3 regions of the Amycolatopsis sp. NPDC026612 genome follow, and region 3 is predicted to be linked to each of the others. Evidence: riboswitches for the same ligand, from Rfam matches in the RefSeq annotation. Region 3 holds a riboswitch; each other region holds the start of a gene.

Region 1 (7,731 bases), on a different contig from region 3:
TACTACTTCATGGGCAAGGACAACATCACCTTCCACGCCCAGATCTGGCCCGCCCTGCTGTTCGGCCACAACGGCGAAGGCGACAAGGGTGGCGAGCCCGGCAAGTACGGCAAGCTGCACCTGCCGGACGAGATCGTCTCCAGCGAGTTCCTCACCATGAGCGGCTCGAAGTTCTCGACCTCGCGCGGGCGCGTGATCTACGTCGAGGACTTCCTGCGCGACTTCGGCCCGGACACGCTGCGGTACTTCATCTCGGTGGCCGGCCCGGAGACCCAGGACACGGACTTCACCTGGGACGAGTTCGTCCGCCGGACCAACTTCGAGCTGGCCAACGAGTGGGGCAACCTGGTCAACCGGTCCATCTCGATGGCGCACAAGAACGTCGGCGCCATCCCGCGCCCGGAGGCCCCGACGGCGGCCGACGAAGACCTGAAAGCCCTGTCCCGCAAGGCTTTCGACACCGCGGGCGCGCACCTGGCCCGGTCCCGGTTCAAGCTGGCGGCGGCCGAGGCGATGAAGGTCGTCACCGCGGCGAACAAGTACATCTCCGACCAGGAGCCGTGGAAGCTCAAGGACGACCCCACCCGGCGCGACACCGTGCTGCACACCGCGCTGCAGGTCGTCAGCGACGCCAACACGCTGCTGACGCCGTTCCTGCCGCACTCGGCGCAGAAGGTCCACGAGGCCCTCGGCGGCACCGGCGTCTGGGCCGCCCAGCCGGAGCTCAAGGAGGTCGACGACCTCGACATCGCCGGCCGGGTCAACCCGATCCTCACCGGCGACTACGCGGCCGAGCAGGCGAAGTGGGAGTCGAAGCCGATCGAGGTCGGCACGCCCCTGCAGAAGCCGTCGCCGCTGTTCACCAAGCTCGACCCGGCGCTCGGCGAGACCGGCCCGGAGTGGGCGCCGATCACCAAGGAGTAAGAGGACATGCATGGGTGACGTCAAGCGCGAGCTGCCGCCGGTCCCGGACCGGCTCCCGGTGGCGGTGGTGGACGCGCACACCCATCTCGACGCGTGCGGCGCGGTCACCGCGGCCGATGTCACGGCCATGGTCGACCGCGCCGAGCGCGCCGGCGTCGCCCGGGTGGTCACGGTCGCGGACGACCTCGCCTCGGCCCGCTGGGCCGCCGAGGCCGCGGGCTGGGACCCGCGCGTCTTCGCCGCCGTCGCGATCCACCCGACGCGGACCAAGGAGTTCGGCGAGGCCGAGAAGGCCGAGGTGGCGCGTCTGGCGGCGGGGGACCGCGTGGTCGCCGTCGGCGAGACCGGTCTCGACTACTACTGGGACTACTCGCCGCACGACGCCCAGCAGGAGGCCTTCCGCTGGCACATCGACCTCGCGAAGCGGCTGGACAAGCCGCTGATGATCCACGACCGCGAGGCCCACGACGACGTGCTGCGCATTCTGGCCGAAGAGGGTGCGCCGAATGCCGTAATTTTCCATTGTTTTTCCGGGGACGCGGAAATGGCCCGGAAGTGCGTCGACGCGGGGTATGTCCTTTCCTTCGCGGGCACCGTCACGTTCAAGAACGCGAAAGGCCTCCACGAGGCGGCCCGGCTCTGCCCGGCCGGGCAGTACCTCGTCGAGACCGACGCGCCGTTTCTGACCCCCCACCCGTTCCGTGGGCGGCCGAACGAGCCGTTCGGCGCCGCCTACACCGTGCGTCACCTCGCGGCGCTCAGGGGCGAAGCTGTCCACGAAGTCGCCACCGCGGTCCGGACCACCGCCGAGCGGATCTACCGACTCCCCAGCGTCACACCGGGGTGAACGCATTGCGACATCAGGGTTCGCGGATCATCCACCTGATGGAGTGACCCGGATCACGACACTCCGGGGGGTGTTTGCGCAACCCGGCGGGACCCGTTACTGTCCCGTGATCGTGCCGGTCGGTACTGCGGACTGCAGTTGCCGACTGTTACGCCCACAGTCACGTCAGTGCACGTCGGGGAAGCAGAACCAGGAGCGGTACGGCCTGGAACTGTGACGATGGCGCCGGCTGCGGGCCCAGACGTAAAGACGTCGCCCCGAACGATGTCTTGGGAAAGGGAACGACCCGGTGACAGGTAGCAGACAGGCTGGAGCGCGCTCCGCGGCCGTACTCGAACGCGAATTCGAGGACACTGCGTACGGCCAGCTGGACTTCTCCGACGACCCGAACATCACGCAGCAGGACATCCTCGCCGCGCTCGGCCCCGACGCCGACGTGATGATGGCGGAGATGGACGTCGACGTGGACGAGCTGATCCGGCTCATCAACGCCGAGACGACGTACCTGCCGCCGATCGTCATCCCGGACGGGTTCGACGCGGATCGCACCGCGTCGCCGCAGGAAAAGCGGGCCGCGCTGGACGAGGGGCTGCGTCAGACCACCAAGGTCTGGAAGCGCCGGTTCCTCAAGGGTGCCGTCCTCAGCGTCATGATCAGCGTCGCCGGTGGCGGCGCGGCCGCGCTGGCGATGAACAAGAGCATCACCGTCGACGTCGACGGCCAGCAGCAGACCGTGCACTCCTTCGGCGGCACCGTCGGCGAGGTGCTCGAGGACGCGGGCCTGTCGGTCGGCGAGCACGACTCGCTGTCCCCCTCTCCGCAGGCCGAGGTCGGCGACGGCGGGGTCATCAAGCTCGAGCGCGGCCGCCAGCTGAAGCTGGTCGTGGACGGCGCCGAGCGCACCTCTTGGGTCCGCGCCACCCACCTCGGCGACGCGCTCAGCCAGCTCGGCATGACCGAAGCCGAGAAGGCCGGCACGTGGATGTCGATGCCGAAGACCGGCGAGCTGCCGCTCCAGGGTGCCACCGTCGAGATCAAGACGCTCAAGAACGTCACCCTGTACGACGGCGCCAACGCGCCGAAGCAGGTGAAGACGACGGCCGTCACCACGAAGGAGTTCCTGGGCGAGTACAAGCTCACCCTGGGCCCGGACGACGCCGCCGAGGGCGGCCTGGACGTCAAGCTGACCGACGGCGCCGAGGTGCACATCAGCCGCACCGGCGTCTCGACGGTCGTCCAGAAGGAGAGCATCGACCCGCCCGAGCAGCGCGTCGACGACCCGGACCTGGACAAGGGCAAGACCCAGGTCGAGGACCCCGGCACGCCCGGCGAGAAGATGGTGACCTACAAGGTCACGCAGAAGAACGGCAAGGAGATCGCTCGGGAGAGCGTCTCCGAGCAGGTCATCACCCAGGCGAAGCCGAAGATCATCCACGTCGGCTCCAAGAAGGCCCCGGCCCCGGTCATCGGCGACGGTTCCTCGTGGGACCGCATCGCGCAGTGCGAGTCCGGCGGCAACTGGGCCACCAACACCGGCAACGGCTACTACGGCGGCCTCCAGTTCGACAAGCAGACCTGGAACGCCTACGGCGGCTCGCAGTACGCGGCCCTGCCGAGCCAGGCTTCCCGCGAGCAGCAGATCGCGATCGCGGAGAAGGTCCGCGACGCCCGCGGCGGCTACGGCGCCTGGCCGGTCTGCGGCAAGAAGGCCTGACGCTCCTTTCCGAAACGGCCCCCGCCTCCCGCGGGGGCCGTTTTGCGTGCCCTGTGTCGTCCGCCTGGGCACGCGTGTCGTCCCTCCGGGTACGGGCCCCGAGCCCCTCGGTAGGCTCACCCGGTGGTTGAACTGCTGGGACCTGCCGAGATCCGCGGGCTGGCGGCCGAGCTCGACGTGCGGCCGACCAAGAAGCTCGGGCAGAACTTCGTGCACGATCCCAACACCGTCCGCCGGATCGTCGAGCTCGCCAAGATCGGGCCGGACGACGTCGTGCTCGAGGTCGGGCCCGGCCTCGGGTCGCTGACCCTCGGGCTGCTGGCCACCGGCGCGCGGGTCGTCGCCGTCGAGATCGATCCGAAGCTCGCCGCGCGGCTGCCCGAGACGGTCGCCGAGCGGGGGCCCGAGGCCGCCGAGCGCCTCACCGTCCTCGGTGCCGACGCGCTGCGCGTCACGGCCGACCAGCTGTCCGCTCCGACCGCCCTCGTCGCCAACCTGCCCTACAACGTCGCCGTGCCCGTCGTGCTGCACCTGCTGGCCGAGGTGCCCTCGCTGAAGACCGGTCTGGTCATGGTGCAGACCGAGGTCGCCGAGCGGATGGCCGCCGGCCCCGGCAGCCGGATCTACGGCGTGCCGAGCGTCAAGCTCGCCTGGTACGGCACCGCACGCAAGGTCGCCGCCGTGCCACGCTCGGTGTTCTGGCCCGTGCCGAACGTCGATTCCGCGCTCGTCGCGTTCGAACGCGGGGACGCGACGGCGTCCGAAGACCGGGATTTGCTGTTCGGCCTGGTGGACGCCGCTTTCTCACAACGCAGGAAGACCCTCCGTGCCGCGCTCGCCGGCTGGGCGGGTTCGGCCGAGCGGGCCGGTCAGCTGCTGACGGCCGCCGGGATCGACCCCAGGACCCGCGGCGAGCAGCTCGACGTGCACGACTTCGTCCGGATCGCCGCCGCGCGTTAGCCGCCGCGGCGGCTCCGGCACCGGCTCCACTGTGGAGGCGGTGAAATTCGCCCTCTCCGCCCTCGATCCCGCGATTCGGACACCGCCAGTCGTGTGATCTGGGCTGATGGGCTTGCTTTCGCTCCTCGGGATCGGTTTTACTCAGTACGTCCATCCCGAGCGACTGAGAGACCTGGCTCGCCGAAGTCGCAGCAACCACCCTCCACAGGGCAGGTGCTACCGCCAGGACCGATGGAGGCCGTTCGATGAAGAGGGTTGCTCGCCCCCTGCTCCTGACCAAGCGTCGCGTAGTCGACGAAGGCCGCCGCTCCGTGACCGCATGTCGACGCTCCAACTGAGCTTGTCGTAGCCGGTCCACCTCTTCTTCATGCACCGTCCACAACGGACGGATTTCGCTTGCGGCCGGGTGTCGCGCCTCTGCGCGCACCCCGTTTTCTGGAGCCTTCGTGATCACCGTCGAAAACCTGTCCAAAACCTTTGCCATCAACGGAAATTCGGTCGTCGCCCTGCGGGACGTGAGCGTCGACGTCCAAGCGGGCTCGCTGTTCGGCGTGGTCGGTCCGGCCGGGTCCGGCAAGTCCGTCCTCGCCCGCTGCATCGCGCTGCAGGAGCGCCCCGACCGCGGTGTCGTCCGCCTCGACGGCCTCAACACCGGCACCCTCGACGGCCGCAGGCTCCGCGAGATCCGCCGTCAGCTCGGTGTGGTCTCGACGAAGCCCGAGCTGATCGCCGAACGCACCATCGCCGGCAACATCGCTTCCCCGCTCGAGCAGCTCGGCATCGACGGCCCGCAGCGCCGCAGCCGGGTCGGCTCGCTGCTCGACCTCGTCGGCCTGACCCCGCGCGCCGCACAGCGCCCCGGCGAGCTGTCCGCCGGTCAGCTCCGTCGCGTCGCGGTCGCGAAGGCACTGGCGGCGGCTCCCGCCGTGCTGCTCGCCGACGACCCGACCGCCGGCATCGACCCGGAAGAAGCCGGCGCCGTCCTCGCCGTCCTCGACCGGGCCCGCTCCGAGCTGGGTGTCACCGTCGTCCTCACGACTCCGGACGCCGGTGTGGTCCGCCGGGTCTGCGACGACGTCGCCGTGCTGGAGGACGGCACGGTCGTCGAGCGCGGCACGGTGCTCGACCTGATCTCCGACCCGGCCAGCCGCACCGCGCAGGCGCTGCTGCCCGCCATCGAAACCACCCGCTCGCAGGTGGCGCGCTACGACCGCTCGGCCGACGTCGTGCTGGTCGGCTTCGCGTCGGTGGGCGCGCTGCTGCCCGAGGCCGCCGGCCGCTTCGACGTCGAGTTCGCCACCATCGGCGGCGGCCTGACCCGCATCGGCGACACCCCGGTCGGCCGCTTCCGCCTCGGCGTCCGCGGCGAGCGGGCCGACGCGGCGCTGGCGTGGGTCGCCGAGCGCGGTGGCCACGTCAGCTACCACGCCCGTGGCCCGCAGGGGGTCGCGGCCGCCTGAACCGCGGAGCCCCGGCCCGGGGCGGAGCCCCGGCTGTCGCTCCGGGCTTTGCGGGGGTCCGGGTGGCGGAGCCCCGGCTGTCAACGCCCCGATGCGCACTTCGCATCGGGGCGTTTTCGCGGGCACGTAGGCTGGTCGGGTGCTCGCCGTAGTTCCGCCCCCAGTCACCGTCCGGGTTCCGGCCAAGGTCAACCTGCACCTCTCGGTCGACGACCTGCGCGAAGACGGTTACCACGAGCTGGTGACCGTGTTCCAGGCGCTGTCGCTGACCGACGAGGTGACCGTCGCGGTCACCGAAGAGCCCGGCATCGAGGTCTACGGCGAGGGCGAGGGCCTGGTCCCGACCGGCCCCGAAAACCTGGCCTGGCGGGCCGTCGAAGCGCTGGCCGCCCACGTCGGCCGCACCGGCGAGCCGAAGGTCCGGGTGGTGCTGCGCAAGGGCATCCCGGTCGCCGGCGGCATGGCGGGCGGCAGCGCCGACGCGGCGGCGACGCTGGTCGGGCTCGCGAGCCTGTGGAACCTCGACGTCACCCGCGACGAGCTGGCCGGGATCGCCGCCGGGCTGGGCAGCGACGTCCCGTTCGCGCTCTACGGCGGCACCGCGCTGGGCACCGGGCGGGGTGAGCAGCTCGTCCCGGTGCTGTCGCGGCACACGTTCCACTGGGTACTGGCCTTCGACGCCGAAGGGCTGTCGACGCCGAAGGTGTTCAACGAGCTGGACCGGCTGCGCGCGGCGGGCAACCCGCCGCGGATCGGCTCGCACACCCCGGTCGTCGAGGCACTGGCTTCGGGTGACCCGCGTCAGCTGGCGCTGCTGCTGGGCAACGATCTCCAGGCGGCGGCGGTCTCGCTGCGGCCCGACCTGCGCCGCACGCTCCGGGCGGGCGTCAACGCGGGCGCGCTCGCGGGCACGGTGTCCGGCTCCGGCCCGACGTGCGCGTTCCTCTGCGAAGACGCGCAGTCGGCCGTGGCGGTCGCGGCCGAGCTGTCCGGCGCCGGCGTGTGCCGGACGGTCCGCGTGGCCCACGGCCCGGTCCCCGGCGCCCGGCTGGTCGGCGGGGACGACGCGCCGCGCCCGGCGTCGCCGCGGGTGCACGCGTGAAGCACGCCGAGTTCGCGTTCCCCGGCCCGCTGCGCGACAAGCTGGTCGCGGCGATCCTGCGCGGGGACAAGACTTCGACCACCGGTCTGGTCGCCGAATACGAGAAGTACGGCGAAGAGCTGCCCGTCGTCGGCGAGCGCGAGCTGATGATCGACTCGGCGGGCGAAGGGGTTGCGGTGCCCGAGACCACCGAGGTCCACGTCCTGCCATTGTCCGAAGTGGACTTGCAGCACGCGCTCGACGAGGGCGAGGGCGAGGGCGACACGAGCGTCGCCGAATGGCGCGCCGGTCACACGGAGTACTGGCAGAGCGCCGAAATGCGGGCGGCGCTGGAAGATCCGGAATTCACCGTGGATGACACGACGCTGGTCGTGGCGACGCGGTTCGTCATCGTGGAAGTGTCTCCCAAAGAGAGGATCGGCTGAACGGATGGCCAACCTGGTCAATCTCGAGTCGGTGAGCAAGTCCTACGGGGTGAAGCCACTGCTGGACGGCGTGTCGCTGGGTGTCGCGGCCGGACAGCGCATCGGCGTCGTCGGCCTCAACGGTGGCGGCAAGACCACCCTGCTGGAAGTCCTATCCGGACTCGCCGAGCCGGATTCCGGGCGGGTCAGCCACGTCGGCGGCCTGCGGATGGCCGTGGTCACCCAGCGGACCGTGCTCCCGGACGGCAGCACGGTGGGCGAAGTGGTGCTCGAACGCTACGGCGCCGAGCACGAATGGG
Region 2 (7,731 bases), on a different contig from region 3:
CTGACCCCGCGTGGCCGCGAGGCGCTGGCGACCCTCGGCGTGCCGGTCGCGGCCGGGCGGCGGTCGCTGCTGCGCGACTGTCTGGATTGGACGGAACGCCGCGACCACCTCGCCGGCGCCCTGCCGGCGGCGTTGCTCGACCGGGCGGTCGACGCCGGCTGGGTGGCCAGGGACGGGCACCGCGCGGTCAAGGTGCTGCCGGCGGCGGGGGAGCCGTTCGCGGTGCTCGGCGTCGATCTCGACGCGCTCGGTGCCGGGGCGGGGCCCTAACACACCGGGTGTCCGGCGCCGGGCAGCGGTACACGAACGAGTTAACGTCCGCGCCTCACTATTCTGAGGGCCCCACGGCACTCGGGAGGGAGGCGGCATGGACCAGCTTCCCGTGCTGCTCGGCGTCGGCGGCGTTGTGCTCCTCGCGTCCGTGCTGGCCGTGCGCGTGTCGATCCGGCTCGGTCTCCCCTCGCTGCTGCTGTACCTGGGGATCGGCGTGGTGCTGGGCGAAGCCGGCTTCGGCATCCGGTTCGACAACCCCGAGCTGACCCAGTCGCTCGGCCTCGCCGCCCTCGTCATGATCCTCGCCGAGGGCGGGCTGACCACGCGATGGTCCGCGGTGAAACCCTCGCTGGGCATCGGAATCGCACTGTCCACAGTGGCGGTGGTGGTGAGCGTCGCGGTCACCGGTGCGGCCCTGCACTGGCTGCTGGGCCTCGACTGGCGGCTGGCGCTGCTGTGGGGCGCGGTGCTCGCCTCCACCGACGCGGCCGCGGTGTTTTCGGTGCTCCGCACAGCGGGGATCGGCAAACGGCTCACCGGCGCGCTCGAGCTCGAGTCGGGCATCAACGACGCGCCGGCCTACATCGCCGTCGTGGTGCTGGCCGAAGGCACCACTGTGGACTGGACGCTGCCGCTGCTGGTGGTCTACGAGCTGACGGCGGGCCTGGTCATCGGGCTCGCCTTCGGCTGGCTCGGCGGGTTCGCGCTGCGCCGGGCCGCGCTGCCGGCGACCGGGCTCTACCCGCTCGCCACGGTCGCCGTGTGCGTCGTGGCGTACTCGTCCGGGCAGCTGCTGCACGCGTCCGGGCTGCTCGCCACCTACGTCGCCGCGCTGGTGCTCGGCAATTCGCGGCTGCCGCACCGGTCGGACACGCTGTCGTTCGCCGAGGGCCTGGGCTGGCTGGCGCAGATCGGGCTGTTCGTGCTGCTCGGCCTGTTCGCCTCGCCGGGGCGGCTGCTCGACGCGATCGTGCCGGGCCTGGTCGCGGGCGCTGTCGTGCTGCTGCTGGCGCGGCCGGTCTCGGTCGTGCTGTCGATGCTGCCGTTCCGGCTGCCGTGGCGGGAACAGGCGTTCCTGTCGTGGGCCGGGCTCCGCGGCGCCGTGCCGATCGTGCTCGCCATGATCCCGCTGTCGCAGGGACTGCCGGGCGCGCAGCGGCTGGTCGACGCGGTGTTCGTGCTGGTCGTCGTGCTGACGTTGGTGCAGGGGGCGACGCTCGGCCCGCTCGCGCGCCGGCTCGGGCTGGCCAGGAAGTCCGAGGCGCACGAGATCGAGGTCGACTCCGCGCCGCTGGACGAGCTGGGGGCCGAGCTGCTGCAGGTCCGGATCCAGCCCGGGTCGAAACTGCACGGCGTCTACCTGTCCGAGCTGCGGCTGCCCGTCGGGGCGACGATCAGCCTGGTCGTGCGTCAAGGCGCCAGCTTCACGCCGCAGAAGACCAGCCGGCTGCAGGAGCACGACCAGCTGCTGGTCGTCACGACGACGGCCGTCCGCGACACGGCCGAACGCCGGCTCCGGGCCGTCGACCGGGCCGGCCGCCTGGCTCGCTGGAAGGGCGAGTCCGGCCAATAACGGAAATTCACGAACAGGCTTCCCAGTAGTCCCTCTTTTGGCTTAATGTGCGCTCGATCGAGTGAACATGGCGCCGAAGGAGTGCACACGGTGACGAAACTTTCCGTGCGGGGGACGAGCCTGGCCGCAGCGGTCGTCGCGGCCGTGGGGCTCCTCTCCGCCCCTGTAGCCGCCGCCGCGGGGCCCTTCCCGGCCTTCGCCCTGCCGTTCGAAGCCGGCCAGCAGGTCTACTCGGCGGGCATCCACTCCGACGACGGCAACGCCGGCGTGAAGAACGCCATCGACTTCAGCCCCGCCGACGGCACGGTGCGGGCGGCGCTGGCCGGCACCGTCCACCTGCAGCACTGTTCGGGCGGCGACTGGGTGACCGTCGATCACGCGGGCAGCTGGCGGACCGGCTACTACCACTTGGAAGGCATCCAGGTCACCGACGGTGAGCACGTCGAGGCCGGTGCAGTGCTCGGCTCGACCGGCAACGCGCTCCCGTGCGGTGGCAGCAGCACCGGCGCCCACGTGCACTTCACGCTCTGGACGCTCCCGGACGCGGCCGCGGGCGACTGGGACAACGTCGCCTTCGCCCGGATTTCGACGACGGTCGCGGCGGCCGCGGGTGAGCCGGTCGACGGCAAGACCCTCGGCGGCTGGCGTTTCGCCGCGGGGACCGAGCAGTACTCGGGCACCGCGACGCACGTCGCGGACGACACCGTCGTCCCGCTGCCGGGCCGCTTCCGCGCGAGGGCCTGACGCAGCTCCGCGCGTGAAGCGGGCGCTTGTGATCGGCGTCTCACATCGTGAAGCGGGGTTGGCCACCGGACACACTCTCGGTTACCTTCGGAGCCAGGTCATGAGTGCCAGCGCGAAGCCCCGGCTTGCTGGCCGGCAACCCTCCTACCGCGGTGGGGTGCCCCGGGTGAAGACCGGGCCGGTCGCGCCGTGCGACGGGCAAGCGCGGGCCCCTCGCCGGGGGTCCCCCGGACTGCCGAGGAGGCACCCCGATGACTCTCGCCATCGATCGCACCCAGCTCGAAACCGTGGTCTCCCAAGACATCCCCGCCGTCGCCGGCGCGTCGCTGCGGGTGCCGCTCGTCACCGGCGGCGACATCGGCTACGCCAACCTCGACCACGCCGCGAGCGCCCCGTGCCTCGACGCCGTCCGCAGCGCCGTCGACGAGTTCCTGCCTTGGTACGCCAGCGTCCACCGCGGCGCGGGCTTCGCGTCGCAGGTCTCCACCCGGCTCTACGAGCGGACCCGCGACACCCTGCGCCGGTTCACCGGTGCCCGGCAGGCCGACACCGTCGTCTTCACCCGCAACACCACCGACTCGTTCAACCTGCTCGCCCGCAGCCTGCCGCGGCACACCACGGTGGTCGTGTTCGACACCGAGCACCACGCCGCGCTGCTGCCGTGGGCGGGCCCGAACGTCCGGCGGCTGCCGACCCCGCGCACCCGGCTGGCCGCGGTGTCCGCTGTGGACGAAGCGCTCGCGGATTCCCCGCAGGGACCGCGGCTCGTGGTCGTCACCGGAGCGTCCAACGTGACCGGTGAGCTGCTCCCGGTGGCGGAGATCGCCGCCGTGGCGCGCAGGCACGGCGCCCGCGTCGCGCTCGACGCCGCCCAGCTGGCCCCGCACCGCCGGATCTCGATCAAGGAACTGGACGTCGACTACGTCGCGCTGTCCGGCCACAAGCTGTACGCCCCCTTCGGTGCGGGCGCGCTGATCGGCCGCGCCGACTGGCTGCGCGCGGCCCGGCCGTACCTCGCCGGCGGCGGTGCGACCAAGCTCGTCACCGAGGACGCCGTCGTCTGGAACAGCGGGCCGGAGCGCCACGAAGCCGGTTCGCCCAACACTGTCGGCGTGTACGCGCTCGGCGTCGCGTGCGAAACCCTGAGCCGGAACTGGGCCGCCGTCGAGGCGCACGAGCAGGCCCTGCTCGCCCGGCTGCGCAAGGGACTCGAGGGCATCCCGGGCTGCGCCGAACTGCGGCTGTTCGACGCGCCGGTCGACCGGGTCGCCACGGTGAGCTTCGTCGTCGACGGCTTCGACCCCGGCTGGCTCGCCGCGGTGCTGTCGGCCGAGTACGGCATCGGCGTCCGCGACGGCGCGTTCTGCGCCCACGTCGCGGCGCGGCGGCTGATCGCCGTCACCGGCGGCGCCGGGCAGCAGGCGGTCCGCGTCAGCCTCGGCCTGGGCAGCACGGAAGAACACGTCGACCGCGTGGTGCTGGCGCTGCGGCAGATCGTCGCGCGCGGAGCCCGCTGGGAGTACGCGAAGGTGGACGGCCGCTGGGCCCCGGTGGGCGACCCGCGGGAGCTGCCGCCCTTCTGCTGAGCGCCCGCCCGGGCCGATGGGTTTCGTTGGTCCTGCCGGGGTTCACGCACCGGGCGGTTCGTCCTCGGCACCGTCGGCGCGCTGCTCGCGGCCTTCATCGCCCCTGCTGCGCGGAAACCCGCACCCGATAGCCTGAGGCGATGGGGAGTGCACGGCGGTACTGGTTCCCGCTGGCCGCGCTGGGGTTCGCGCAGCTGGTGATGGTGGTCGTCGACCTGATGCCGGACGAGCCCGCGCCGATCGGGCAGTTCGCGACGGGCTACCAGCTTTCCCAGAGCCTGTCCGGCTTCGGCACCGGCGGGGTCGGTGGCGGGCCGGGTTCGATGACCGCGGTCGCGGTGGACGTGGTGCCCTCGGCGACGCTCGGCTGGCTCGCCGGTCTCGCCGGCGTGGTGCTCGCCGTGGCCGCCTGGTACTGGCGAGAGCTGCGCAGGGCGGGCACGCCCCCGCGTCCCGGGCGGTTCCTGCTCGGCACCCTCGGGGCGCTGGCCGCCGTCCCGCTGCTCGACCTGGTCGGCGCCCTCCAGTTCCGGCTGGGCGGCGACCTGCGCGGCCCGCTGCTGGCGGCGCTGGGTCTCCTGCTGCTGGCCGGATACGAGCGCAGCCGGTTCCTGGTGGCCGTCGCCGCGGTGTTCGTGCTGGTCACGCTCGTTTTCCAGCCGCCGTCGACGGGGGCGCTCGCCGCGGCGGGCGTGCTGTTCGCGGCCGCGTTCGCCGTGCTCCTGGGCCCTCGGCCGGACGGGCCCGACACGGCCTGACCAGCGCCGTGGACAATGGACCGGTGAGCACCGAGCCCAGCCACTCCGAACCCGACACCGACATCGACGTCCCCGCCGAGGCCGTGCCCGATCCCGAGGCCGACGCGCCCGAGAACCCGGAGGTCCCGGCGAAGCCGCTGCTGCCGAAGCGGCGGGTCGGCTGGGTGTTCGCCGTCGCCGTCGTGTTCTGGGCGATCGACCTGGTGACGAAGAACCTGGTCACCGCCAACCTGGAGGGCAAGGAGCCGGTCCGGATCCTCGGCGGGCTGATCTACCTGCAGGTGATCCGCAATCCCGGTGCCGCGTTCTCGATGGCCACCGGCATGACGTGGGTGCTCGCCCTGGTCGCGCTGGCCGTGATCATCGCGATCATCTGGCTGTCGCGGCGGCTGCGCTCGATCGGCTGGGCGATCGGCCTCGGCCTCGTGCTCGCCGGCGCCACCGGCAACCTGACCGACCGCATCTTCCGCGCGCCCGGCGGCCTGCAGGGCCACGTCGTCGACTTCATCTCGGCGTTCGCGCCCAACGGCAAGGGCTTCGCGATCTTCAACATCGCCGACTCGGCGATCTGCGTCGGCGGTGCCCTGATCGTGCTGCTTTCCCTGCTGGGCAAGGACTACGACGGCACGTCGACCAAGGACAAGAAGCTCGAGAAGACGATCGACAAGGCACAGGAGGAGCAGGCGTGACGTCGAGGATGCTCCCGGTGCCCGACGGGCTCGACGGGATGCGGGTCGACGCCGGTCTCGCCAAGCTGCTCGGGCTGTCCCGCACGGTCGTCGCCGAACTCGCCGAAGCCGGGGACGTGCTGCTCGACGGCCGTCCGGCCGGCAAGTCCGACCGGCTCTCCGGCGGTGGGCTGCTGGAGATCACGCTGCCGGCGCCGGCGAACCCGGTGGAGGTCGTCGCCGAGCCCGTCGCGGGCATGCGCATCCTCCACGACGACGACGACATCGTCGTGATCTCGAAGCCGGTCGGCGTCGCGGTGCACCCGAGCCCGGGCTGGACGGGCCCGACGGTCGTCGGCGGTCTCGCCGCGGCCGGCCTGCGGATCGCCACGTCGGGCGCGGCCGAGCGCCAGGGCGTGGTCCACCGGCTCGACGCGGGCACCACCGGCGTGATGGTGGTGGCCAAGAGCGAGCACGCGTACACCGTGCTCAAGCGCGCGTTCAAGGAACGCACGGTCGACAAGGGCTACCACGCGATCGTCCAGGGTCACCCGGACCCGATGCGCGGCACGATCGACGCCCCCATCGACCGCCACCCGCGCCACGACTACAAGTTCGCGGTGGTCCAGGGCGGCCGCCCGAGCGTGACGCACTACGAAGTGGTCGAGGCGTTCCGCGCGGCGTCGCTCACGCACATCAAGCTCGAGACCGGGCGGACGCACCAGATCCGCGTCCACTTCTCGGCGCTGCGGCACCCGTGCGTCGGCGACCTGACCTACGGCGCCGACCCGGTGCTGGCCCGCCACCTCGGCCTCAGCCGCCAGTGGCTGCACGCGAAGACGCTGGCGTTCGCGCACCCCGCGGACGGCCGCTGGGTCGAGTTCGAGTCGGAGTACCCCGACGACCTGGCGAAGGCACTGGAAACCCTGCGCGAGGAAAGCTACTAGTCCTCGATCGCCCAGGTCAGCGTGCGCTCGTCCGGCTCCGGTCGCGGGCTCCAGCGGACCGAGACCACGCGCGTGGTGTCCGGCAGGACGTACACCGTGTGGCCGCCCAGGGTCTCGCCAGGGGCGACGCCGATCTTGTGCGGCGGCCGCGAAGTCAGCGACACCGGCGCCTTGCCGATCGCCGTGCCGTCGGCGGCGAGCAGTTCGAGGTAGTTGTCCGGCAGGGACGCGAACGGGATCGGCCCGCGGTTGGTGATCTCGGTGTGCACCACCACCGAGCGTTCGCCGTCCTCCAGGCGGTACCCGGCCGCGCCGAACAGGTAGTCGGCCGGGTCCTGCACCTCCAGCAGCTGCACCGACAGCCGCTCGCCCTCCAGGCCCTGGGTCTCCATGACCTCGCCGAGCCTGCCCTTCTTGCCGGTGGCGGGCGCGCTCGGCCGGGCGGGTTCGTCGCCGCGGGCCCAGGACGCCGTCTGCGGCACGCCCCACGTGCTCACGGCCGGGTCGAGCGGTACCGGCGGCGGGAACTGCTGAGGCGGGCGCGGGGGCTGCGGGTGCCGGGGCGGCGGACCCGGGTACCGCCCGGACGGCGTGCCCTGGACGGTGTACGGCCCCGAAAGCGCGCCTTGGACGGTGTACGGCCCGGACGGCGCGCCTTGGACGGTGTACGGCCCCGAGGGCGTCCCCTGAACCGGCGGCGGCATCGGCGGCACCGGCTGCTGCGGCACCGGCTGGGACGGCACCGGCTGGGACGGCACCGGCTGGGACGGCACCGGCTGGGACGGCGGCGGGAACTGCTGCGGCGGCCGGTTCGCCCACGACGGCGGTGTGCCGGCGATGGCCGCGCGGAGGCCGTTCGGGTCGCTTTCGACGCCGACGAGCAGGGGGAGCCCGCTGCCGGAGAGGGCCACCAGCCGGTAGGCGACCTCGCGGGGATCCATGCCGACCTTCGCCGCCAGCTCGTGCACGGCCGCCTTGCCGAGGTCGGCGAGCGCGGCGAGCAGGCGGGCATCCACGGGATCGGTCACGGCCACCCCGGGAACGCTACCGCTCGCCGATCGCCGGCACCGAAGGCCGTCCGCCCCCGGCGAACGACCGACCGTTCCTGTCGGTGATCTCCGTTAGGGTCGGCCGGGAGCACATCAGTCGAAGCTGGGGGTCCTGCCATGGCCGCGGTCACCG
Region 3 (7,731 bases):
GGGGCGGCCCCCCCGCCCCCCCCCCCCCCCCGCGGCCCGGCCCCCCCCCCCCCCCCCCCCCGGCCGGAGCTCAGTAGCCGAGTGCCTTGTTGACGGCTGCGGCCGACGGCGGCAGCGTCGCCTTGGGGCCGACGTGGTTCTCGATCGCGTCGAGGGTCTTGAGGCCGTCGCCGGTGATCAGCAGGACCGTCTCGGCGTCCGGGTCCAGCTTGCCCGTCTCGACCAGCTTCTTCGCCGTGGCGACGGTGACCCCGCCCGCCGTCTCGGTGAAGATGCCTTCGGTGCGGGCCAGCAGCCGGATGCCTTCGACGACCTCTTCGTCGGAGACGTCCTCGATCGCGCCGCCGGTGCGGTTGACGATGTCGAGCACGTACGGGCCGTCGGCCGGGTTGCCGATCGCCAGCGAGCGGGCGATCGTGTTCGGCTTCACCGGCTGGACGACGTCGTGGCCTTCGCGGAACGCAGCCGACACCGGCGAACAACCGGTGGCCTGTGCGCCGAACACCTTGTACAGGCTGGCCTCCACGAGACCGAGCTGACCCAGCTCGCGGAAGCCCTTGTCCACCTTGGTCAACTGCGAACCGGAGGCGATCGGCACGACGATCTGCGGCGGGATGCGCCAGCCGAGCTGCTCGGCGACCTCGAAGGCCAGCGTCTTCGAGCCCTCCGAGTAGTACGGCCGGACGTTCACGTTGACGAACGCCCACTTCGGGTGCTCACCCGCCAGCTCGGTGGCGAGGCGGTTGACGTCGTCGTAGTTGCCGTCGATGGCGATGAGATCGCCGTCGTACACCGCGGTGGTGAGGATCTTGGCGCGCTCGAGGGACTTCGGGATCAGCACGACCGACCGCCAGCCGGCGCGGGCCGCGGCGGCGGCCGTCGCGTTGGCCAGGTTGCCGGTCGACGGACACGCGAGCACCTCGAACCCGAACTCGCGGGCCGCGGCCAGCGCGACGGCGACGACACGGTCCTTGAACGAGTGCGTCGGGTTGCCGGTGTCGTCCTTGACCCACACGCGCTTGAGGCCGAGTTCCTTGGCGAGGCGGTCGGCGCGGACCAGCCGGGTCGCGCCCGGCTCGGTGTTCGGGATCTCTTCGACGTTGGACGGAACCGGGAGGAGCTTCTTGTAGCGCCAGATGTTCTTGGGGCCGGCCTCGATGTCTTCGCGGCGGACGCGGCCGAAGTCGTAGGCGACCTCGAGCGGCGAGAAGTCTTCGGCGGAGACGAATTCGGGAGCGAGTGGCTGCCGGTGGCCCTCTTCCTTCGACACCAGTTCGACAGCCGGACCGAGATCCGGGGTCTTCGTGGTGGAGGTCGTGCCGAGGGTTGCGGTCATCGCGAGGTTCCTTCCTCATCTGCCCCGCCGGAGCGGGCCGGAATTGGCACCGTGGTCGTCAGCTACCCCGCGATCGCGGGATGACGGGCTGTACGCCGGTTGCCGGGGCTTCGTCGGGCCGTTCCCTCTGCCCCTCTGGATGAGCGGTATTCAGTTGTCGGTGCGCGCACGCCGGAACTTTCCGGGGCGAGCTGCCTCGGCTACACCGTACGACATCTCGCTCGGGCCGTGCCATGGTGCCCGCTCGACATCACCGGAGCGGGCGCACGACTGAGCAAGTGAGAGGATTCGCGGGTGACCGCGCAAGCCACCGCCCCGGCCCCGCTGCAGCTGGTGCTGGGTGAGGAAGAACTGCTGATCGAGCGCGCCGTCCGGGAGACGCTCGCCGCCGCCCGCGCGATGGACGCCACGGCCGAGCTGACCCGGGTCCGGGTGTCCGATCTCACAGCCCCTGAGCTGGCCGAACTGGTCAGTCCTTCGCTGTTCAGCGAGGGCCGGGTGATCGTCCTCGAGTCGGCGCAGGACATCTCGCAGGAGCTGGCCGACGCCGTGGCGGGCTACCTGAAGGACCCGGCGGACGGGGTCGTGGTCGTCGTGGTGCACACCGGTGGCGGGCGCAGCAAGGCGGGCAAGTCGCTCCCGGCGGCGCTGAAGAAGGCCGGCGCCGCGATCACGGAGTGCCCGAAGCTGACCAAGCCGGCCGAGCGGGAGCAGTTCGTGCGCCACGAGGTGCGCCGGGTCGGCGGCAAGATCGACCCGGCAGGGGTCGCCGCCCTCCTTGACGCCGTGGGCTCCGACCTGCGGGAACTCTCCTCGGCGGCGACGCAGCTGGTCGCGGATACGGACGGAGCCGTCGACGCCGACGCGGTCCGCCGCTACCACCGCGGCCGCGCCGACGTGACCGGGTTCGCGGTGGCGGAGAAGGCGGTCAGCGGCGACCGCGCGGCGGCGCTGGAATCGCTGCGCTGGGCGATGCAGCTCGGCGTCCCGCACGTCCTGGTCGCCGACGCGCTCGCCGACGCGGTCCGCACGATCGCCCGGGTCTCCGCCGCCGGCCGGGGCAACCCGAACCAGCTGGCGGGCGAACTCGGCATGCCGCCGTGGAAGATCCGCAAGGCGCAGGGACAGTCCCGCGGCTGGAACCCTGACGGCCTGGCCACGGCGATGCGCGTGGTCGCCCGGCTGAACGCCGAGGTCAAGGGCGTGGCAGCGGACCCCGGCTACGCCCTGGAGCGCGCGGTCCTGGAGGTCGCCGCAGCGAAGGGTGACCGCTGAGGCCGCGGACGTCCGGAGTGGCTGCCGCGAACGGCGACCGCTGACGGGCTTGAGGTGGCTGCCTCCAAGGGCAGCCGCTGACGGCGGGGCCGTCTGGAGCTGGTCGCCTGTCAAGGTCGGCCGCTGAGGCTGGCGCGCCGAGCCGCCGCACCTCCGCGCATGGAAAAGGCCCCGGCCGAAGCCGGGGCCTTCCAGAAATCAACCAGCTCAGAGCGCGTTGACGCGCTTGGCCAGCGCCGACTTCTTGTTGGCGGCCTGATTGGCGTGGATGACGCCCTTCGAGACGGCCTTGTCCAGCTTCTGGGCGGCGTCGCGCTGCAGCTCGACGGCCTTGGCCTTGTCGCCGGACTCGGCGGCTTCGCGGACCTTGCGGATCGCGGTCTTCACCGAGGACCGGATCGCCTGGTTGCGCTGACGCGCCTTCTCGTTCGTCGTGATGCGCTTGATCTGCGACTTGATGTTGGCCATAGGGCAACTCCTGTTTCACTCGGTGAGATTCGCCGCCGCGCTGAAGTGGCCCCGCTCGAAGAGCGGGTTTCCTCCATGACGGAATGCCGCACGGGCAGCGAGCGACCACTTTAACAGCCCGGCCGCCGGCGTCCGGAGCCGGGAGTACCGTGGGCGACGGTAGTGCCTAGGGTTCCGTCGCCGGTCCGAACAGCCCGCACCACACAACCAGGGCCGGCGGGACTGGTCCGAGCGGCACCATCGGCGGGCCCGGACGGCCGGTCGTTCATCTGACGGGGCAAAAGCCTGGAGGACCGGGGTTTTCGCGCACGCGAAACCCGAGGGGATCCCGTGAACGCCACCGCCTTGTCCCTGGTCCTCGTCGCCGCCGTCGTGCACGCCGCGTGGAACCTCGCGGCCAAGCGGATCTCCTCCGGTGGCACCCAGTTCGTCTGGCTCTACTACACGGCCGGCGCCATCCTGCTGCTTCCGGTCACGATCGTGCTGCTCGTGGTCGAAGACCACCCTCCACAGTGGAGCTGGCTGCTCGCCGCCGCGGTCACCGCCGTCCTGCACATCGCCTACGGCGTCGTGCTGCAGCGGGGGTACCGGGTCGGCGACCTCTCCGTCGTCTACCCCGTCGCGCGCGGGACCGGGCCGCTGCTTTCGGTGCTGGCCGCCGTCCTGGTGCTCGGCGAGCGGCCCGGCCCGCTCGGCCTGCTCGGCGCGTTCCTGGTGATCGCGGGGGTGCTGGTCATCAGCACCGGGCGCAAGGCGGACGACCCGCACGCGGTCAAGGCCGGCATCCTCTACGGCCTCCTGACCGGGGTCGTCATCGCCGGCTACACCCTCTGGGACGCGCACTCGGTGACCGGCCTCGGCGTGCCCCCGGTCGTCTACTTCGGCCTCGGCTCGGTCCTGCAGAGCGTGCTGCTCGTGCCCGGCGCCCTGGCCGATCGCGCCGAGGTGACGCGGATCTGGCGCGAGCAGCGCCGCGAAGTCTTGCTGGTCGCGGTGCTGTCGCCGGTCGCCTACATCCTCGTGCTGTTCGCCCTCACCCTGGCGCCGGTCAGCCTGGTCGCGCCCGCCCGGGAGCTGAGCATCGTGCTCGGCGGCCTCGCCGCCTGGCTGGTGCTGGGCGAGGGCAACGCCCTGCGGCGGCTCGCCGGGTCGGTGATCGTGCTGTCCGGCATCGCGGCGATTGCGGCCGCCTGAGCCCGTCCGGTAGGGATGGTCGGATGGAGATCCTGAAGAGCCGGCTGCTGATCCGCCCGCGCGACGTCGCCGCGTCCACGGCGTTCTACCGCGACACCCTCGGTCTGGCCGTGGAACGCGAGTTCCCCGGGGGCACCGTGTTCTTCCTCGGCCACGGCTCCCTGGAGGTCTCCGGCCGGGGCGAGACGGGCTCCTCGCCCGACCTGGTGCTCTGGCTGCAGGTCCGGGATCTGGCCGGCACCATGGCCGGCCTCAAGGAGAAGGGCCTGGAGCCGGTGCGGGACGCCCAGCGCGAGCCGTGGGGCCTCGACGAGGCCTGGATCGCCGATCCGGACGGCACGCGGATCGTGCTGGTCGAGGTGCCCGAGGGCCACCCGATCCGCACGGACACCCGCTAGGCGGGCTTGACGGCGCGCAGCTGCGCGGCGAGCGCGGTGAAGCCCGGGGGCTCCCAGGTCCAGGTCTGCAGGTCGGTGAAGCCCGCGGCGGCGGCTTCGTCGGCCAGGACGTGCCTGCTCACGGGCAGCCACTTCTCGTGCGCGGACACCAGCAGCCGGCCGCCGGGGCGCAGCACCCGGAACAGCTCGGCGAACCCGGCCGCGCGGTCGTCCCACAGCATGACGTTGTTCACGGTCAGGACCACGTCGACGGACCCGTCGGGCTCCCCGGTGTGCGCTGCCGAGCCCGCACGCAGCTCGGCGCGGTCGCCGCAGCGCTCGTGGCAGAGCGCGAGCATCTCGGGGGACGGGTCGACGCCGACGACGCGCCCGGCCAGGCGTGCGGCGGCCTCCAGGCCGACGCCGGGGCCCGGCCCGACGACCAGGACGGTCTCGTCCGGCTCGATCTTCGCCAGGTCGACGACGCGGTGCTCGGTGGCGGCGTTGCCCCGCGCCATGACCCAGCCGCCGAGGCGGCCGAGCGTGCCGGAGGGGTGACCGAACGTCCGGTCGAGGACGCGGGCAAAGCCGCTGGTCTCCGGCTGGGGAGGGGGTGCCGGCTGGTGCGATGTGCTCATACTTCGAGGGCACCACGGATCCCAAAACCCCGCATCGGGGATGACCCCCACCCGCACCCGGAGGGCCATGGGACCATAGGGGTGGCCATCCCCGACTTTCCGAGGACTCATTCGAGTGACAGCGCTCAACAAGTTCGCCGACACCACCTTCACGCCTCCGGAGCTCATCCGGAACTTCTGCATCATCGCGCACATCGACCACGGCAAGTCCACCCTGGCCGACCGCATGCTGCAGCTCACCGGCGTCGTGGAAGAGCGGGCCATGCGCGCTCAGTACCTCGACCGGATGGACATCGAACGTGAGCGCGGCATCACCATCAAGGCGCAGAACGTCCGGCTGCCCTGGCAGGTCGACGGGCAGGACCACGTCCTGCACATGATCGACACGCCCGGCCACGTCGACTTCACCTACGAGGTCTCGCGGGCCCTGGAGGCGTGCGAAGGCGCGGTCCTGCTGGTCGACGCGGCGCAGGGGATCGAGGCCCAGACGCTGGCCAACCTGTACCTCGCGCTCGAGAACAACCTGACGATCATCCCGGTGCTCAACAAGATCGACCTGCCCTCGGCCGACCCCGACAAGTACGCGGCCGAGCTGGCCCACATCATCGGCTGTGAGGCCGACGACGTCCTGCGGGTCTCGGCCAAGACCGGCATCGGGGTCGGCGCGCTGCTCGACGAGGTCGTGAAGTCGGTTCCGGCACCGGAGGGTGACGCCGACGCACCCGCCCGCGCGATGATCTTCGACTCGGTCTACGACACCTACCGCGGCGTGGTGACCTACATCCGGGTGGTCGACGGCAAGATCACCCCGCGTGAGCGCATCAAGATGATGTCCACCGGCGCCACCCACGAGCTCCTGGAAGTCGGCATCATCTCGCCGGAGCCCAAGCCCAGCAAGGGGCTGGGCGTCGGCGAGGTGGGCTACCTGATCACCGGCGTGAAGGACGTCCGCCAGTCGAAGGTGGGCGACACCGTGACGTCGGAGCGCCAGGGCGCCAAGGAGGCGCTGGCCGGCTACCGCGAACCGAAGCCGATGGTCTACTCCGGACTGTATCCGGTCGACGGTTCCGACTACCCCGAGCTGCGCGAGGCGCTGGACAAGCTCCAGCTCAACGACGCCGCGCTCGACTACGAGCCGGAGACGTCGGTGGCGCTGGGCTTCGGCTTCCGCTGCGGCTTCCTCGGCCTGCTGCACCTGGAGATCACGCGCGACCGGCTCGAGCGCGAGTTCGGTCTCGACCTGATCTCCACCGCGCCGAACGTCGTCTACGACGTGGTGCTGGACGACGGCAAGGAGATCCACGTCACCAACCCGTCGGACTGGCCGACCGGGAGCAAGATCGACAAGGTGCTCGAGCCGGTCAGCAAGGTCAGCATCCTGGCGCCGTCGGAGTTCATCGGCACGATCATGGAGCTGTGCCAGAACAAGCGTGGCCAGCTGCTCGGCATGGACTACCTGTCCGAGGACCGCGTCGAGCTGCGGTACAACATGCCCCTGGGCGAAATCATCTTCGACTTCTTCGACACGCTGAAGTCGCGTACGCGCGGCTACGCGTCGCTGGACTACGAAGAGGCGGGCACGCAGGCGGCGGACCTGGTCAAGGTGGACATCCTGCTGCAGGGTGAAGCCGTCGACGCGTTCTCCGCGATCGTGCACAAGGAAGACGCCTACAACTATGGCAACCGCATGGTGAACCGGCTCCGCGAACTGATCCCGCGGCAGAACTTCGAGGTGCCCATCCAGGCCGCCATCGGCGCCCGGATCATCGCCCGCGAAACCATTCGCGCGATCCGCAAGGACGTCCTCGCGAAGTGCTACGGCGGTGACATCTCGCGTAAGCGGAAACTGCTGGAGAAGCAGAAGGAAGGCAAGAAGCGGATGAAGACCGTCGGCCGGGTCGAGGTCCCGCAAGAGGCTTTCGTCGCCGCACTGTCCACTGAGGACTCCGGGAAGAACAAGAAGTAACTGTTCCGTTGATGTGACAGCGGCGCCCATATTCACGCCTACGCGTGAATATGGGCGCCGAACTCGTGTTCGATGTGGTTTCTGTCGGTGCTGTCTGCTTTGCTCTGGTGCGAAGAGCGAAAGGAGAGCACCATGACGGTCATGGCAGATATCGAGCATCCCGCCGATTCGGGCCCCCTGACGGTGCACGATCTTGAGGGGATGCCGGACGATGGCCGACGCCGAGAACTCGTCGACGGGGTGCTCATCGTGAGCCCGGCGCCAGGAAGACGGCATCAGGCAATCGTGGTGAGACTGTGGAGAGTGATCGAGAGGGTGTGTCCGCCCGAGTACGACGTACTCGTCGCACCCTTCGCGGTGCACTCGGGGGACGATACCGAGCTGCAGCCGGACGTCCTGGTCGGCCGGGACGAAGACTTCACCGACAAGGATCTCCCGGCGCCACCGGTGCTGGCGGTCGAAGTGCTGTCGCCCAGC

What was found. Region 3 has a riboswitch for S-adenosylmethionine ahead of thrC (threonine synthase). Riboswitches for the same ligand answer to the same signal wherever they lie in the genome.
Region 1: linked by a shared signal. The riboswitch ahead of AB0F15_RS06345 (ATP-binding cassette domain-containing protein) and the one ahead of thrC (threonine synthase) in region 3 are both predicted to bind S-adenosylmethionine.
Region 2: linked by a shared signal. The riboswitch ahead of AB0F15_RS21145 (aminotransferase class V-fold PLP-dependent enzyme) and the one ahead of thrC (threonine synthase) in region 3 are both predicted to bind S-adenosylmethionine.

What each region holds. Positions count from the first base shown of each region.
Region 1 covers NZ_JBEZYB010000004.1:164,085-171,815, forward strand. The annotation lists gene metG (methionine--tRNA ligase) at 1-924, shown strand, start outside; gene AB0F15_RS06330 (TatD family hydrolase) at 935-1,771, shown strand; gene AB0F15_RS06335 (transglycosylase family protein) at 2,061-3,485, shown strand; gene rsmA (16S rRNA (adenine(1518)-N(6)/adenine(1519)-N(6))-dimethyltransferase RsmA) at 3,609-4,445, shown strand; SAM riboswitch class I at 4,593-4,683, shown strand; gene AB0F15_RS06345 (ATP-binding cassette domain-containing protein) at 4,892-5,905, shown strand; gene AB0F15_RS06350 (4-(cytidine 5'-diphospho)-2-C-methyl-D-erythritol kinase) at 6,045-7,007, shown strand; gene AB0F15_RS06355 (ASCH domain-containing protein) at 7,004-7,432, shown strand; gene AB0F15_RS06360 (ABC-F family ATP-binding cassette domain-containing protein) at 7,437-7,731, shown strand, end outside.
Region 2 covers NZ_JBEZYB010000021.1:92,489-100,219, reverse strand. The annotation lists gene AB0F15_RS21160 (metalloregulator ArsR/SmtB family transcription factor) at 1-270, shown strand, start outside; gene AB0F15_RS21155 (potassium/proton antiporter) at 368-1,846, shown strand; gene AB0F15_RS21150 (M23 family metallopeptidase) at 1,937-2,590, shown strand; SAM riboswitch class IV at 2,687-2,801, shown strand; gene AB0F15_RS21145 (aminotransferase class V-fold PLP-dependent enzyme) at 2,842-4,176, shown strand; gene AB0F15_RS21140 (hypothetical protein) at 4,317-4,934, shown strand; gene lspA (signal peptidase II) at 4,958-5,623, shown strand; gene AB0F15_RS21130 (RluA family pseudouridine synthase) at 5,620-6,549, shown strand; gene AB0F15_RS21125 (AsnC family protein) at 6,546-7,583, opposite strand; gene AB0F15_RS21120 (DUF885 domain-containing protein) at 7,716-7,731, shown strand, end outside.
Region 3 covers NZ_JBEZYB010000055.1:1-7,731, forward strand. The annotation lists gene thrC (threonine synthase) at 71-1,336, opposite strand; SAM riboswitch class I at 1,349-1,482, opposite strand; gene holA (DNA polymerase III subunit delta) at 1,631-2,611, shown strand; gene rpsT (30S ribosomal protein S20) at 2,819-3,079, opposite strand; gene AB0F15_RS33240 (DMT family transporter) at 3,410-4,273, shown strand; gene AB0F15_RS33245 (VOC family protein) at 4,297-4,671, shown strand; gene AB0F15_RS33250 (class I SAM-dependent methyltransferase) at 4,668-5,288, opposite strand; gene lepA (translation elongation factor 4) at 5,404-7,254, shown strand; gene AB0F15_RS33260 (Uma2 family endonuclease) at 7,387-7,731, shown strand, end outside.